3 regions of the Bradyrhizobium sp. CB82 genome follow, and region 2 is predicted to be linked to each of the others. Evidence: predicted binding sites of a transcription regulator. Region 2 holds the regulator's gene; each other region holds the start of a gene.
The links. Region 2 encodes PhoB, which activates phosphate uptake and scavenging genes when phosphate is short. Its sites were predicted from a motif close to TGTCATNNANCTGTCAT; they were not measured.
Positions count from the first base shown of each region.

Region 1: QA640_RS20900 (DUF47 domain-containing protein) is a predicted target of PhoB. The motif match lies at 2,579-2,595, and genes of this name have one in related genera.
Region 3: phnF (phosphonate metabolism transcriptional regulator PhnF) is a predicted target of PhoB. The motif match lies at 2,052-2,068, and genes of this name have one in related genera.

Region 1 covers NZ_CP121650.1:4,336,826-4,341,102, reverse strand. Annotated here, with positions in the region: gene QA640_RS20910 (peptide chain release factor 3) at 1-691, opposite strand, end outside; gene QA640_RS20905 (inorganic phosphate transporter) at 792-1,796, opposite strand; gene QA640_RS20900 (DUF47 domain-containing protein) at 1,893-2,537, opposite strand; gene QA640_RS20895 (branched-chain amino acid ABC transporter permease) at 2,693-3,661, opposite strand; gene QA640_RS20890 (branched-chain amino acid ABC transporter permease) at 3,663-4,277, opposite strand, start outside.
Region 2 covers NZ_CP121650.1:8,804,449-8,808,725, reverse strand. Annotated here, with positions in the region: gene pstA (phosphate ABC transporter permease PstA) at 1-201, shown strand, start outside; gene pstB (phosphate ABC transporter ATP-binding protein PstB) at 198-1,016, shown strand; gene phoU (phosphate signaling complex protein PhoU) at 1,028-1,744, shown strand; gene phoB (phosphate regulon transcriptional regulator PhoB) at 1,759-2,466, shown strand; gene QA640_RS41735 (GcrA family cell cycle regulator) at 2,546-3,058, opposite strand; gene QA640_RS41730 (aspartate aminotransferase family protein) at 3,517-4,277, shown strand, end outside.
Region 3 covers NZ_CP121650.1:840,603-844,879, reverse strand. Annotated here, with positions in the region: gene QA640_RS03945 (carbon-phosphorus lyase complex subunit PhnI) at 1-914, opposite strand, end outside; gene phnH (phosphonate C-P lyase system protein PhnH) at 918-1,526, opposite strand; gene phnG (phosphonate C-P lyase system protein PhnG) at 1,531-1,995, opposite strand; gene phnF (phosphonate metabolism transcriptional regulator PhnF) at 2,103-2,831, shown strand; gene phnE (phosphonate ABC transporter, permease protein PhnE) at 2,928-3,776, opposite strand; gene phnE (phosphonate ABC transporter, permease protein PhnE) at 3,773-4,277, opposite strand, start outside.

The sequences.
Region 1 (4,277 bases), 4.5 Mb from region 2:
ACACATCGAGATTGGCATTGAGCTTGGCCAGTTCGGCGATCTCGATCTGCTGGGCGGCGCCGGTCTTGGCGCCGCCGCCTTCGAGCAGGCGCACGCCGCCATTGACGACGTCATAGGTGCCGAGAAAGTCACGGCCACGGCCGACCGGCCACGTCATCGGCGTGGTGTCGAGCGCCAGCGTCTTCTCGATCTCGTCCAGCAGTTCGAAAACGTCTCGGCTCTCACGGTCCATCTTGTTGATGAAGGTGATGATCGGGATGTCGCGCAGGCGACAGACCTCGAACAGCTTTCGCGTCCGCACCTCGATGCCCTTGGCGGCGTCGATCACCATCACGGCGGAGTCGACCGCCGTCAGCGTGCGATAAGTGTCTTCCGAAAAGTCCTCGTGGCCGGGCGTGTCCAGCAGGTTGAATACGAGGCCCTCGAACTCGAAGGTCATCACCGAGGTGACGACGGAGATGCCGCGCTCGCGCTCGATCTTCATCCAGTCCGAGCGTGTGTTGCGCCGCTCGCCTTTGGCCTTGACCTGGCCGGCCAAGTTGATGGCGCCGCCGAACAACAGCAGCTTTTCCGTCAGCGTGGTCTTGCCGGCGTCCGGATGGGAGATGATCGCAAAGGTCCGCCGCCGCGCCACTTCGGCGGCAAGCGGGGAACGGGCCGGCGATTCGGCTGTGATGGCGATGTCGGACATGGCGGGAGCGTTTGGCAGGGAAAACCGTGGGGATCAAGGGACAATGGCGCCCCCGATATGGGGGGTTCCGAGGCGAAACTCCACCCCGTAATGTCTGGGGTCAGCGCACAAGCTGCACTGCCCAATAGCTGAGCGCGGCGACCAGCGCGGAAGCCGGGATCGTGATCACCCAGGCGTAGACGATCGAACTCGCCACGTTCCAGCGCACCGCCGACACGCGGCGAGCGGCGCCGACACCGACGATCGCGCCGGTGATGGTGTGGGTGGTCGAGACGGGAACGCCGAGGAAGGTCGCCATGAACAGGGTCGCGGCACCGCCGGTCTCGGCGCAAAAACCCTGCATCGGCGTCAGCTTGGTGATGCGCAGGCCCATGGTGCGGACGATCCGCCAGCCGCCCATCAGTGTTCCCATCGCCATGGCTGCCTGGCAGGACAAGACCACCCAGAACGGCACGTAAAATTCCCCGCCGAGTTGGCCCTGCGAAAAGAGCAACACGGCGATGATGCCCATGGTCTTCTGGGCGTCATTGCCGCCATGCCCGAGCGAATAGAGCGAGGCGGAGGCGAATTGCAGGATGCGGAAGGCGCGGTCGACGGCGAATGGCGTCGACCGCACGGAGGCCCAGGAGACGACTGCAACCAGCATCATTGCGAGCAGGAAGCCGACCAGTGGCGAGAGCACGATCGCCAGGACGGTCTTCGACAAGCCACTCCAAACCGCCGCCGTGATCCCGGCCTTGGCCATGCCGCCGCCGACGAGACCGCCGATCAGCGCGTGCGACGATGAGGAGGGAATGCCAAGGGCCCAAGTGACGATGTTCCAGACGATGGCGCCGACCAGGGCGGCAAAAATCACCTGGGCGTCGACGATCGTGGGATCGATGATTCCAGTGCCGATGGTCTGCGCGACATGCAGGCCGAACACCATGAAGGCGATGAAATTGAAGAACGCGGCCCAGAACACCGCGAATTGCGGCCGCAGCACGCGGGTCGAGACGATGGTTGCGATCGAATTGGCGGCATCGTGCAGGCCGTTCAGGAAATCGAACAGCAGCGCGACCGCGATCAGTCCGACCAGGACGGGAAGACCCAACACGGCATCCACGACGCGCCCCCTGCTTTAAAGTTTGCGCATGATCTGCGCGCAAACGCGTTCCGCGTTTGTCGGGGAAAACCGCTGCACGCTCTTCCGGATCATGCGCTAGACCTGCTCGATGACGATGCTGTTGATCTCGTTCGCGACGTCGTCGAAGCGGTCCGCGACTTTCTCGAGATGGTCGTAGATCTCGACGCCCACGATGAAATCCATCGCGTTGCCATCGCGGTGCTTCAGGAACAACTCCTTCAGCCCGATGTCATGAAGATCGTCGACACGCCCCTCCAGTTTGGTCAGCTCTTCGGTGATCGCGGTCAGCATGGCGACGTTCTTGCCGATCTGCTGAAGCAGCGGCAGCGCGCGGCCCACAAGGTTGGCGCACTCGATCAGAAGCCCGCCGATCTCGCGCATCGGCGGCTCGAAGGCGCGGACTTCGAATAGCATCACTGCCTTGGCGGTCTGCTGCATCTGATCGATGGCGTCGTCCATCGAGGTGATCAGGTTCTTGATGTCGCCGCGGTCGAACGGGGTGATGAAGGTGCGGCGCACCGCAGTCAGCACCTCGCGCGTGATGTTGTCGGCGTCGTTCTCGAACTGATTGACGCGTTGGCAATAGACCGGCGTCTCCTCGCCGCCGTTCAGCATGCCCTGGAGCGCAATCGAGCCCTGGATCACGGTCTGGGCGTGGCGGTCGAACAGATCGAAGAACCGTTCCTCCTTGGGGAGAAAGGCACGAAACCAACGAATCATGGGATTAACTGCCGGGTTGAGATTGGCCGGTCCGGGAGGACTGTCACCCAACTGTCATAGACCATTTTCAGGCCGCGCGCGTGCCACCTCACGCCGCCCGAAGCAGTTCATCCACCGCTTTCAAGAATCTTGGAAATTACTTATATATCAGAGGCTTACAAAGATCTCCGAAGGTAATGCGCGATTTCGCCGACGACGCCGCGGCGGAAGGTGAGCACGCAGATCACGAAGATCGCGCCCTGAATCACCGTCACCCACTGGCCGTAACTCGCCAGGTACTGCTGCATGGCGATGATCACGAAGGCGCCCACCACGGGCCCGAAAATGGTGCCGAGACCGCCGACCAGCGTCATCAGCACGACCTCACCGGACATCGACCAGTGCACGTCCGTGAGCGAGGCGTTCTGCGCCACGAACACCTTCAGAGAGCCCGCAAAGCCCGCCAGCGTGCCCGAGAGGATGAAGGCCAGCAGCTTGTACTGATCGGTGCGATAGCCGAGCGAGATCGCGCGCTGCTCGTTCTCGCGGATCGATTTCAAGACCTCGCCGAATGGCGAGTTGATGATGCGATAGATCAGGAGGAAGCCGGCGAGGAAACCGACCAGCACGACGTAATAAAGCACCGTCGATTTGGAGAGATCGACGATCCCGAACAGATGGCCCTGCGGAATGCCCTGAATGCCGTCTTCGCCATGCGTGAACGGCGCCTGCAAGTAAATGAAATAAAGGAGTTGCGACAGCGCCAGCGTGATCATCGAGAAGTAGATGCCCTGGCGGCGGATCGAGATGTAGCCGGTCACGATCGAAAGCACGACGGCCGCTGCAACGCCGGCGAGGATACCGAGTTCCGGCGGCAGTGCCCACACCTTCAGCGCATGCGCGCTGCAATAGCCGGCGGTGCCGAGGAACATCGCATGGCCGAACGACAACAGACCGCCATAGCCGATCAGCAGGTTGAAGGCGCAGGCGAGCAGCGCGAAGCACAGCGCCTGCATCACGAAGAACGGATAGATTCCGGTAAATGGCACGGCGGCCAGGGCCAGCGCCATGAACACGAACACGATCATCTCGTCGCGCATCGCGCGCGCGGTCACGGGCAGGGTATCGTCTGTCAAGGCTGTCATATCAGGCCGCCCTTCCCGTCAGACCCGTGGGCTTCACGAGCAGCACCAGCACCATCAGCACGAACACGACGGTGTTGGAGGCCTCGGGGTAAAAATACTTGGTCAGGCCTTCGATCACCCCGAGCGCGAAGCCGGTGATGATCGAACCCATGATCGATCCCATGCCTCCGATCACCACCACCGCGAACACCACGATGATGAGGTCGGCGCCCATCAGCGGCCGCACCTGGTTGATCGGCGCGGAGAGCACGCCGGCGAGTGCTGCAAGGCCGACACCGAGACCGTAGGTCAGCGTGATCATGCGCGGCACGTTGATGCCGAACGCGCGCACCAGCGTCGGGTTTTCGGTCGCGGCGCGCAAGTAGGCGCCGAGCTGGGTCTTCTCGATCAGGAACCAGGTCGCAAGGCACACCACCAGCGAGAAGACGACGACCCAGCCGCGGTAGACGGGCAGGAACATGAAGCCGAGATTCATGCCGCCCTTGAGCTGGTCGGGAATGGCATAGGGCAGACCGGACGAGCCGAAATAATTCTGGAACACGCCCTGGATGATCAGGGCCAAACCGAATGTCAACAACAGGCCATAGAGATGATCGAGCCCAGTCAGCCATTGCAG
Region 2 (4,277 bases):
ACCGCGCTCTCGAACCAGTTCAACAGCCTGAGCCTGACCAAGACGATGGCGAACCTGCCGGTCACCATCAACAATTTCGTGCAGAGCCCCTACGCCTACTGGAAGCAGCTGGCCTGGAGCGGGGCGCTGCTGATCACCCTGACCGTGCTTGCACTGAACATTGGCGCGCGCATCCTCGGCGCCGAGAGGACTGCAAAATGAGCGATCTGTCCGTTTCCGTAGGTTCCACCGGGCGTCAGGCGCCGCCGATACTGCCTGAGGCTCCGGCCAAGGTGACGGTGCGCAACCTCAATTTCTATTACGGCGAGCACCATGCGCTGAAGAACATCAACCTGACGCTCGGCACCAACCGCGTCACGGCGTTCATCGGTCCGTCCGGCTGCGGCAAGTCGACCCTGCTGCGCATCTTCAACCGGATGTACGATCTCTATCCGGGGCAGCGCGCCACCGGTCAGCTCATGCTCGATCAGACCAACATCCTCGACCCCAAGCTCGACCTCAACCTGCTGCGGGCCCGGGTCGGCATGGTGTTCCAGAAGCCGACGCCGTTTCCGATGACGATCTACGAGAACATCGCCTTCGGCATCCGCCTTTACGAGAAGATCTCCAAATCCGAGATGGACGACCGGGTCGAGAAGGCGCTGCGCGGCGGCGCGCTGTGGAACGAGGTCAAGGACAAGCTCAACGCCTCCGGCCTGTCGCTCTCCGGCGGCCAGCAGCAACGCCTCTGCATCGCCCGCACCGTGGCGGTGCGTCCCGAGGTGATCCTGTTCGACGAGCCATGCTCGGCGCTCGATCCGATCTCGACTGCCAAGGTCGAGGAGCTGATCCAGGAGCTAGCCGAGAGCTACACGATCGCGATCGTCACTCACAACATGCAACAGGCGGCGCGCGTCTCCGACAAGACCGCCTTCATGTATCTCGGCGAGCTGATCGAGTTCAACGAGACCAGCAAGATCTTCACGTCGCCCAGCGACCGGCGCACCCAGGACTACATCACCGGCCGCTTCGGCTGAGGAGACAGGAAATGGCTTCCGAACATACCGCAAAGGCTTTCGACACCGATCTCCAGGAGCTTACGCGGCTCGTTGCGGAGATGGGCGGCCTCGCCGAGCGCATGATCGTCGATTCCGTCGATGCGCTGATCCGCCGTGACGTCGCGCTCGGCCAGCGCGTGGTGGCAACCGACGCCGAGATCGATGCGCTTCAGAAGAAGATCGAGGAGCGCGCCGTGCTCACGATCGCGCGCCGCCAGCCGATGGCGGTCGACCTGCGCGAGATCGTCAGCGCCATGCGCGTTGCGACCGACCTGGAGCGGATCGGCGACCTCGCCAAGAACATGGGCAAGCGCGTCGCAGCGCTCGAGACCGATTTCCACCCGCTAAAGCTGTTCCGCGGTCTGGAACACATGACCGACCTCGTGCAGCAGCAGGTCAAGTCGGTGCTGGACGCCTATGCCGCGCATGACCTGCCGGCGGCGATGATGGTGTGGAAGGGCGACGAGGAGGTCGACGCGATCTGCACCTCGCTGTTCCGCGAGCTCCTCACCTACATGATGGAGGATCCGCGCAACATCTCGTTCTGCATCCACCTGATGTTCTGTGCCAAGAACATCGAGCGGATCGGCGACCATGCGACCAACATCGCCGAAACCGTCTTCTATATGATCGAAGGTCAGGCCATCGCGGACAAGCGTCCGAAGGGCGACATGACGACCTTCGCCACGACCGTGCCGAATACTTAAGGAGCGACGACGCCATGGGCGCACGCATTATGGTTGTTGAGGACGAGGAAGCGCTGACCGAGCTGTTGCGCTACAACCTCGAAGGCGACGGCTACGATGTCGAGACGGTGATGCGCGGCGACGACGCCGATACCCGTCTCAAGGAGCACATCCCCGATTTGATCGTGCTGGACTGGATGCTGCCGGGTCTGTCCGGCATCGAGTTGTGTCGCAGGCTTCGTACGAGGCCCGAGACCAAGCAGCTGCCGATCATCATGCTCACCGCGCGCGGCGAGGAGAGCGAGCGGGTGCGCGGGCTTGCCACCGGCGCCGACGACTACATCGTCAAGCCGTTCTCCGTGCCCGAGCTTCTCGCGCGCGTGAAGGGGCTTCTGCGGCGCGCGAGCCCCGAGCGGCTTGCCACCGTGCTCGCCTATGGCGACATCGAGCTCGACCGCGAGAAGCGCCGCGTCGCGCGCTCCGGACGGCCGATCGACCTCGGCCCGACCGAATATCGCCTCTTGGAGTTCTTCCTGGAGCATCCCGGCCGGGTGTTCTCGCGTGAGCAGTTGCTCGACAGCGTCTGGGGCCGCGACATCTATATCGACGAGCGCACCGTCGACGTCCACATCGGCCGCCTGCGCAAGCTGCTCAATCTCGGCCGCGAGCAGGACCCGATCCGCACCGTCCGCGGCGCCGGCTACGCGCTGGATGATCGGTTTGCGAAGGCCGAGCAGACGTAAAAAAGCGCGCCGGAGGCGCGCTGAATCTCCCGACCGAACGTCCCGGCCTAAAGCCGGGACGTTGCCGTTTGTGACAGGGTCAGCGCGTACCCGGCTTCGTCGGTGCGCGCCGGCGATCGGCTGCCGGCTGGTAGGCGACGCGCGAGTGCTGCGCGCAGTAGGGCAGCCCCGAGAGCGATTTGCCGCCGCAGAAGAAGAAGTCCGGGCTCGAGGGATCGCCGACCGGCCAGTGACAGGTCGCTTCGTTGAGCTCGAGCAGCGACAGGCGCTGGCTCATCGGAACGACATTGTCATAGGTGATCGGGTCGGGCTCGACCTCGACCTCGAAGGCCTGCGCGAGTGCGGTGTTGCCGCGGGCAATCGGGCGGCTCACCCGCATCATGTGCTGTGCTGGGCGCGCCTTGCGCGGCCGGGGAGCCGCCGAGGACGGGCTCTTGGCGCGGCCGGACAGGCCCAGCCGGTGCACCTTGCCGATTACGGCGTTGCGCGTCACATTTCCGAGCTCGGCAGCGATCTGGCTGGCCGAAAGCCCGGCTTCCCAGAGCTTTCTCAATTGCTCGACGCGATCGTCGGACCAGGTCAAAACCGTCATTGCACCCTTTCCTTCGCCGCACGGTCAGCCAATCCTTGGGCCGCGTGGCGATGTCTAAGCCTCGAAAAACCCGTGCTGCCAGAATCCCTTAAGGCTCGCCGGGCGCGATCGAGGCACCCGAACGTTACGCCGGTACAGGAGGACTTAGAGGATCAGAACTGCTGCACGAGATGTCGTATCTGACAGGGGAAACGCTACAATATGGCGTGACTCCCGCGCAAGAGTCTGCGGCTCCGCGTCCACATGTTCCGTAGTAAAAACCCCTCAAAATCACCACCGCAAGACTACGGGTCGCGTGGCCTACAGGGCCTTCTGGCGGCATTGACAGCGGTTTTTCCAAGCATAAAATAGTGACACGTGCCGCCCTTAAAAGGCGGCACGTTTCGTTTTCCGGGCAGGTCAATGATGCGCTGCGCAACGCAGTCTCGTGAGCCGGCCTCAACATTCAAGTGACCGTCATGACCAACAGCGCCGCGACGCATCTGCTTCCCGTCTTCGCCAGGGCCGAGCTCGGCTTCGAGCGCGGCGAGGGCTGCTGGCTGGTCGCGACCAATGGCGAGCGCTATCTCGACTTCACCTCGGGCGTCGCCGTGAATGCGCTGGGCCACGCGCATCCCGCTTTGGTCAAGGCCTTGCAGGAGCAGGCCACGAAACTCTGGCACATGTCGAACCTGTTCCAGAGCCCTGATGGCGAGAAGCTCGCGGTCAGGCTCTGCAACGAGAGCTTTGCGGACTTCGTGTTCTTCTGCAATTCCGGCGCCGAGGCAATGGAATGCGTGATCAAGGTGGTGCGCCGCTATCACGCCTCCAAGAGTCATCCCGAGCGCTACCGCATGATCACTTTCGAGGGGGCCTTCCATGGCCGCACGCTGGCAACCCTCGCCGCCACGGGGGCTGCAAAATATCTCGAAGGTTTTGGTCCGCCGATGGACGGGTTCGACCAGGTGCCGCATGGCGATCTCGAAGCCGTCAAGAAGGCCATCGGCCCGCAGACCGCGGGCATCCTGATCGAGCCGATCCAGGGCGAGGGTGGCGTGCGCTCGGCGCCTCCCGCCTTCTATCGTGCTCTGCGCCAGCTCTGCGACGAGCATGGCCTTCTGCTCGCCTTCGACGAGGTGCAGACCGGCATGGGCCGCACCGGCGATCTCTTCGCGCATCGCCGCCTCGGCGTGACCCCGGACGTGATGTCGCTCGCGAAAGCACTCGGCGGCGGCTTTCC
Region 3 (4,277 bases), 1.3 Mb from region 2:
ACCTCCTCGCCGAGTTCGCGGGCGCGAAGCGCGCGATCGACCAGCGCCATCGACATGGCCTTGCGCTCGCTCTGGCCGAAGGCCAGGCCATAGCCGCGGGTGAAGCACGGCGCTTCCGTTGCCGAGCCCTTGAACTGGTTCACCATCTGGCACTCGGTCAGCTCGATCGCACCCAGCGGCACGGCGAAGCCGACGTCCTCGGCGAAGAGCTCGACCTCGACCTCGCCGAAGCGGATCTCGCCGGCGAAGGGATGGTTGCGCCCATAGCCGCGCTGCGTCGAGTAGCCCATCGCCAGCAAGAAGCCTTCGTCGCCGCGCGCGAGATTTTGCAGGCGCAGGTCGCGATCGGCAGGGAAGTTGAGGGGTTCGCGCGTGAGATCGCCGACCGGGGCGTCCGGCCCGGCTTGCGGTGACGGCTCGATCAAGCCGTCGCGACCCAGAATATCGGTCACGCGCGGCGTGGCGGCGGGTGAGGCTTCGGCTGTGGCCGGCTCCTCGGGCACATAGCCTTCGGCCAGACCCGGATCGAGCAGGCGATGGGTGTAGTCGAAGGTCGGCCCGAGGATCTGTCCGCCCGGAATGTCCTTGAAGGTCGAGGACACCCGCCGCTGCACCCGCATGGCGCCGGTATCGACCGGCTCGCTTGCGCCGAAGCGCGGCAAGGTGGCTCGGAAGGCGCGCACCAGGAAGATCGCCTCGATGAGATCTCCCCGGGCCTGCTTGATCGCGAGCGCCGCGAGCTCGCGATCATAGAGCGAGCCTTCGCTCATGACGCGATCGACGGCAAGGCCAAGCTGCTCGGAAATCTGGCCGAGCGTGATGTCGGGCAAGCTCCGTTCGCCGCGACGCGCATGGGCGAGCAGGCGATGGGCGTTCTCGATGGCGCGTTCGCCGCCCTTGACTGCGACATACATGCTTCAACTTCCCTTGTTCGCGATACGCGTGGTGCGCGGGATCGCAACCACGGCGTCATCGGCGACCAGCACCACGTCGATGCCGCGCGGAAACAGCGCCTCGTTGAGGCGCAGGCGCTCGAACAGGTCGGCTGGCCTGATCATCGCCTGTAGGATCGTCGCGCCGTCGATGCCCGGGCCACGGAGCTCGAAGGCGGCCCCTGCGTCGAGACTATCGGCTTGCAGGATCAACGTGGTCGAACGATCAGGGTATTCATTGCTGCCGAGCGCAAAGCGCTCGAGCGAAGGAAGCGTGGCACCATCGGCGATCAGCGCAAAGCTCGCGACGGAAGGATCCTGGATCACCGACGCACCGGTATGGAATTTCAGCCATTTCAGGACGTCTGGGCTCCCCGACATCAGCGCATCGAGCCAGAGTGGCGTATCATGGTCGAACAGCGTTAGCGCGATCGCGGCAGTGCCGCGCATCATCAGGCCCGGCGCCGCCAGGACCGGCGCGATGCGCTGCACCGAGCCCGGTCGCGCCATCGCGTCCATGACCGAACGAAAGGTCGATTGCGCCGACAACACCTTGTCGGCAAAACCGGGCGGCAGTTCTGCGATCGTCGTCATGGCCTCACCCCTCACCGCGCACCATGGTGTAGAAATCAACCTTCGTTGCCGCGGCTCGCGCGGCGCGCTGCGCCTGCCGCGCATGCAAGTCCGCCCGCAGCGGCGCGACGACATCTTGCTCGATTGCGCTCGCAAACTCTTCCGACTGCACCAGCGCGTCGCAGAGCGCGATCAGTCGCGCCTTCTCTCCGTCGCGACCAAGCGTATAGCCGAAGCCGACCTCGCCGCTCGCAAGCCGCACTGCGGCGCGCGACACGGTTGCCTCGCCCAGGTTGAATGGCACACCGTCGCCGCCGATTCGGCCGCGCAGCATCACTAGCCCGTTTTCGGGCGCACGCAGATCGTCGTAGCGCGGCAGCGTAATGGCCCGGAGGCGGCCGGCGATGGTGCTTGCGTCCGCATGCGCCAGCACCGCCATCGCCGCCTTGCGCCGGATCTTGAGACTGTTTTGCTGGGTCACGTCGTTCACAAGCCTTGCCGAATTCAAGTTGTCTATGATAATAGACAACTCGATAATGAAGCGCCATGACTGTTTCGTGACAATCGTGTGATTTTGGAGATGGGCCTGTCTTCGATATGAGCCTTCAGGACACCGCCTCTTCCGGCGTCGCGCTGTGGCGCCTGGTCGCCGACGGCATCGAGCGCGGCATCGCCGATGGCCGCTTTGCCGCCGGCGAAAAACTGCCGGGCGAGACCGAGATCGCCGAGATCTATCGCGTGAACCGCCACACCGTGCGGCGCGCGCTGGCGGCGCTCGCCGAGCGCGGCCTGGTGCGCGCCGCACGCGGCAGCGGCACCTATGTCGAGGCGCAGAAGCTCGCCTATCCGCTGCGCTCGCGTACGCGCTTCTCGGAGATCGTCGGCGCCGGCGGCCGTGAGCCGCGCGGACAGTTGATCGAGGCGTCGGAGGACGTGGCGAGCCGGGAGCTCGCACGACAGCTCGGCGTGAAGACCGGCGCGCGGCTGGTCCGGATCGAATCCGTGCGCTTTGCCGACCGGACGCCGATCTGTGTCTCGACGTCCTGGCTGTCAGCCGAACTCTTCCCTGATGCGGGTGCGGTGTTCGCCGCCGCGCGCTCGATGACAAAACTGCTCGCCCATTACGGCGTCCGCGACTACCGCCGTGGCTCGACCCGAATCACGGCCGGGATCGTCGATGCAACCGACGCCGCGCGGCTCGATCTTGCGCTGGGGCGTCCGATCCTGGTGGTCGATTCGACCGACGTCGATCCCGACGGCAGGCCGCTGGTGACCAAACGCTCGCGGTTCGCGGCGGAGCGCGTGGAGTTCCTGGTGGAATCATAGGGCAAAGGCGCGCTCTTCGCGCGCCGCGCCCACCACCTTTCCGGAATTTCGACAGAAGCGGTGGGCACGCTCCGCTTTGCCTGCCCTACAGGGGCCTCATGCCACTGCTCGCCGCCCGATGATGGCGAAGCGGAGCTTTCCGGAGATGAAGTCGATCGCGGCGACCGCGACCAGGATCATCAGAACGAGGAATGACACTTTCTGCCATTCGAGCACGCGGATCTGCTCGGCGAGCTGAAGCCCGATACCACCGGCACCGACGATGCCGATGATGCTGGCCGATCGCGTGTTCGATTCGATGAAGTAGAGCACCTGCCCGGCAATGACCGGCAGCACCTGCGGCATCAGGCCGAATCGAATCTCATGCAACGCATTGCCGCCTGACGCCCTGATGCCCTCGACCTGCTTCTTGTCGGCCGCCTCGATCGCCTCCGAAAACAGTTTTCCGAGCGCGCCGAAGTCAGAGACCATGATCGCGAGCACGCCGGCGAACGGGCCGAGGCCGACGACATTGATCCAGACCAACGCCCAGATCAGCGTATCGACGCCGCGGATCGAATCGAGGAAACGTCGCACCGGAAAGCGGATGATGTTCGGCGGCACGATGTTCCGCGCTGCGAGCAGGGAGACCGGCAGCGCCAGCGTTGCGGCGAGCGTGGTGCCGAGCAGCGCGATCGACAGCGTCTCACCGAGCGCCCGGAGATAGAGCGGGAGCGACGTTCCGGGATCGGGCGGGATCATCATCAACGTGATCCAGCCGAGCTGGTGAAGGCCGGCGATGAACTTTGCCGGCTCGAAGCCGAGATCGTGCAGGCCAAAAATGAGGACGGCGAGCGCCGCCGCGATCATCGCAGGCGTCGCCAGGCGCGCCGCCGCCGGCCGTTCGAACGCATCGGGATACTTCGTCCGCAGCGCTGCGGTGTCCGGCCGTTCCAGCTCCTTCATGACCGCGCATCCCTGCCGAACAGCCGCGCGCGCAGCCAGCCCGTGGTGATATCGATGATGAAGATGGTGACGACGATCATGAGCAGAATTGCGCTGACGTCGGAGTAGTAGAATTTCCGGATCGCGACCACGAGTTCCTGGCCGATACCGCCGGCGCCGACGAAACCCATCACCGAGGATTCGCGGACATTGATCTCGAAGCGCAGCAGCGCGTAGCTGACATAGCCGGCCGAGACCTGCGGCAGCACGGCAAAGCGCATGCAGGACAACCAGCTCGCGCCGGTCGAGCGCACACCTTCGACCGGCTTCATGTCGGCATTCTCGACGATCTCGGCAAACAGCTTGCCGAGCGCGCCGGTCGAGTGAATAGCGATCGCCAGCACGCCTGCCATCGGCCCGAGCCCGAAGGCCATGACGAAGATCAGGGCGAACACGATGCCCGGAACCGTGCGGGCGAATTCGAGCAGGCGGCGCACGAGAAAGCGCAGCCAGGGTGCCGGC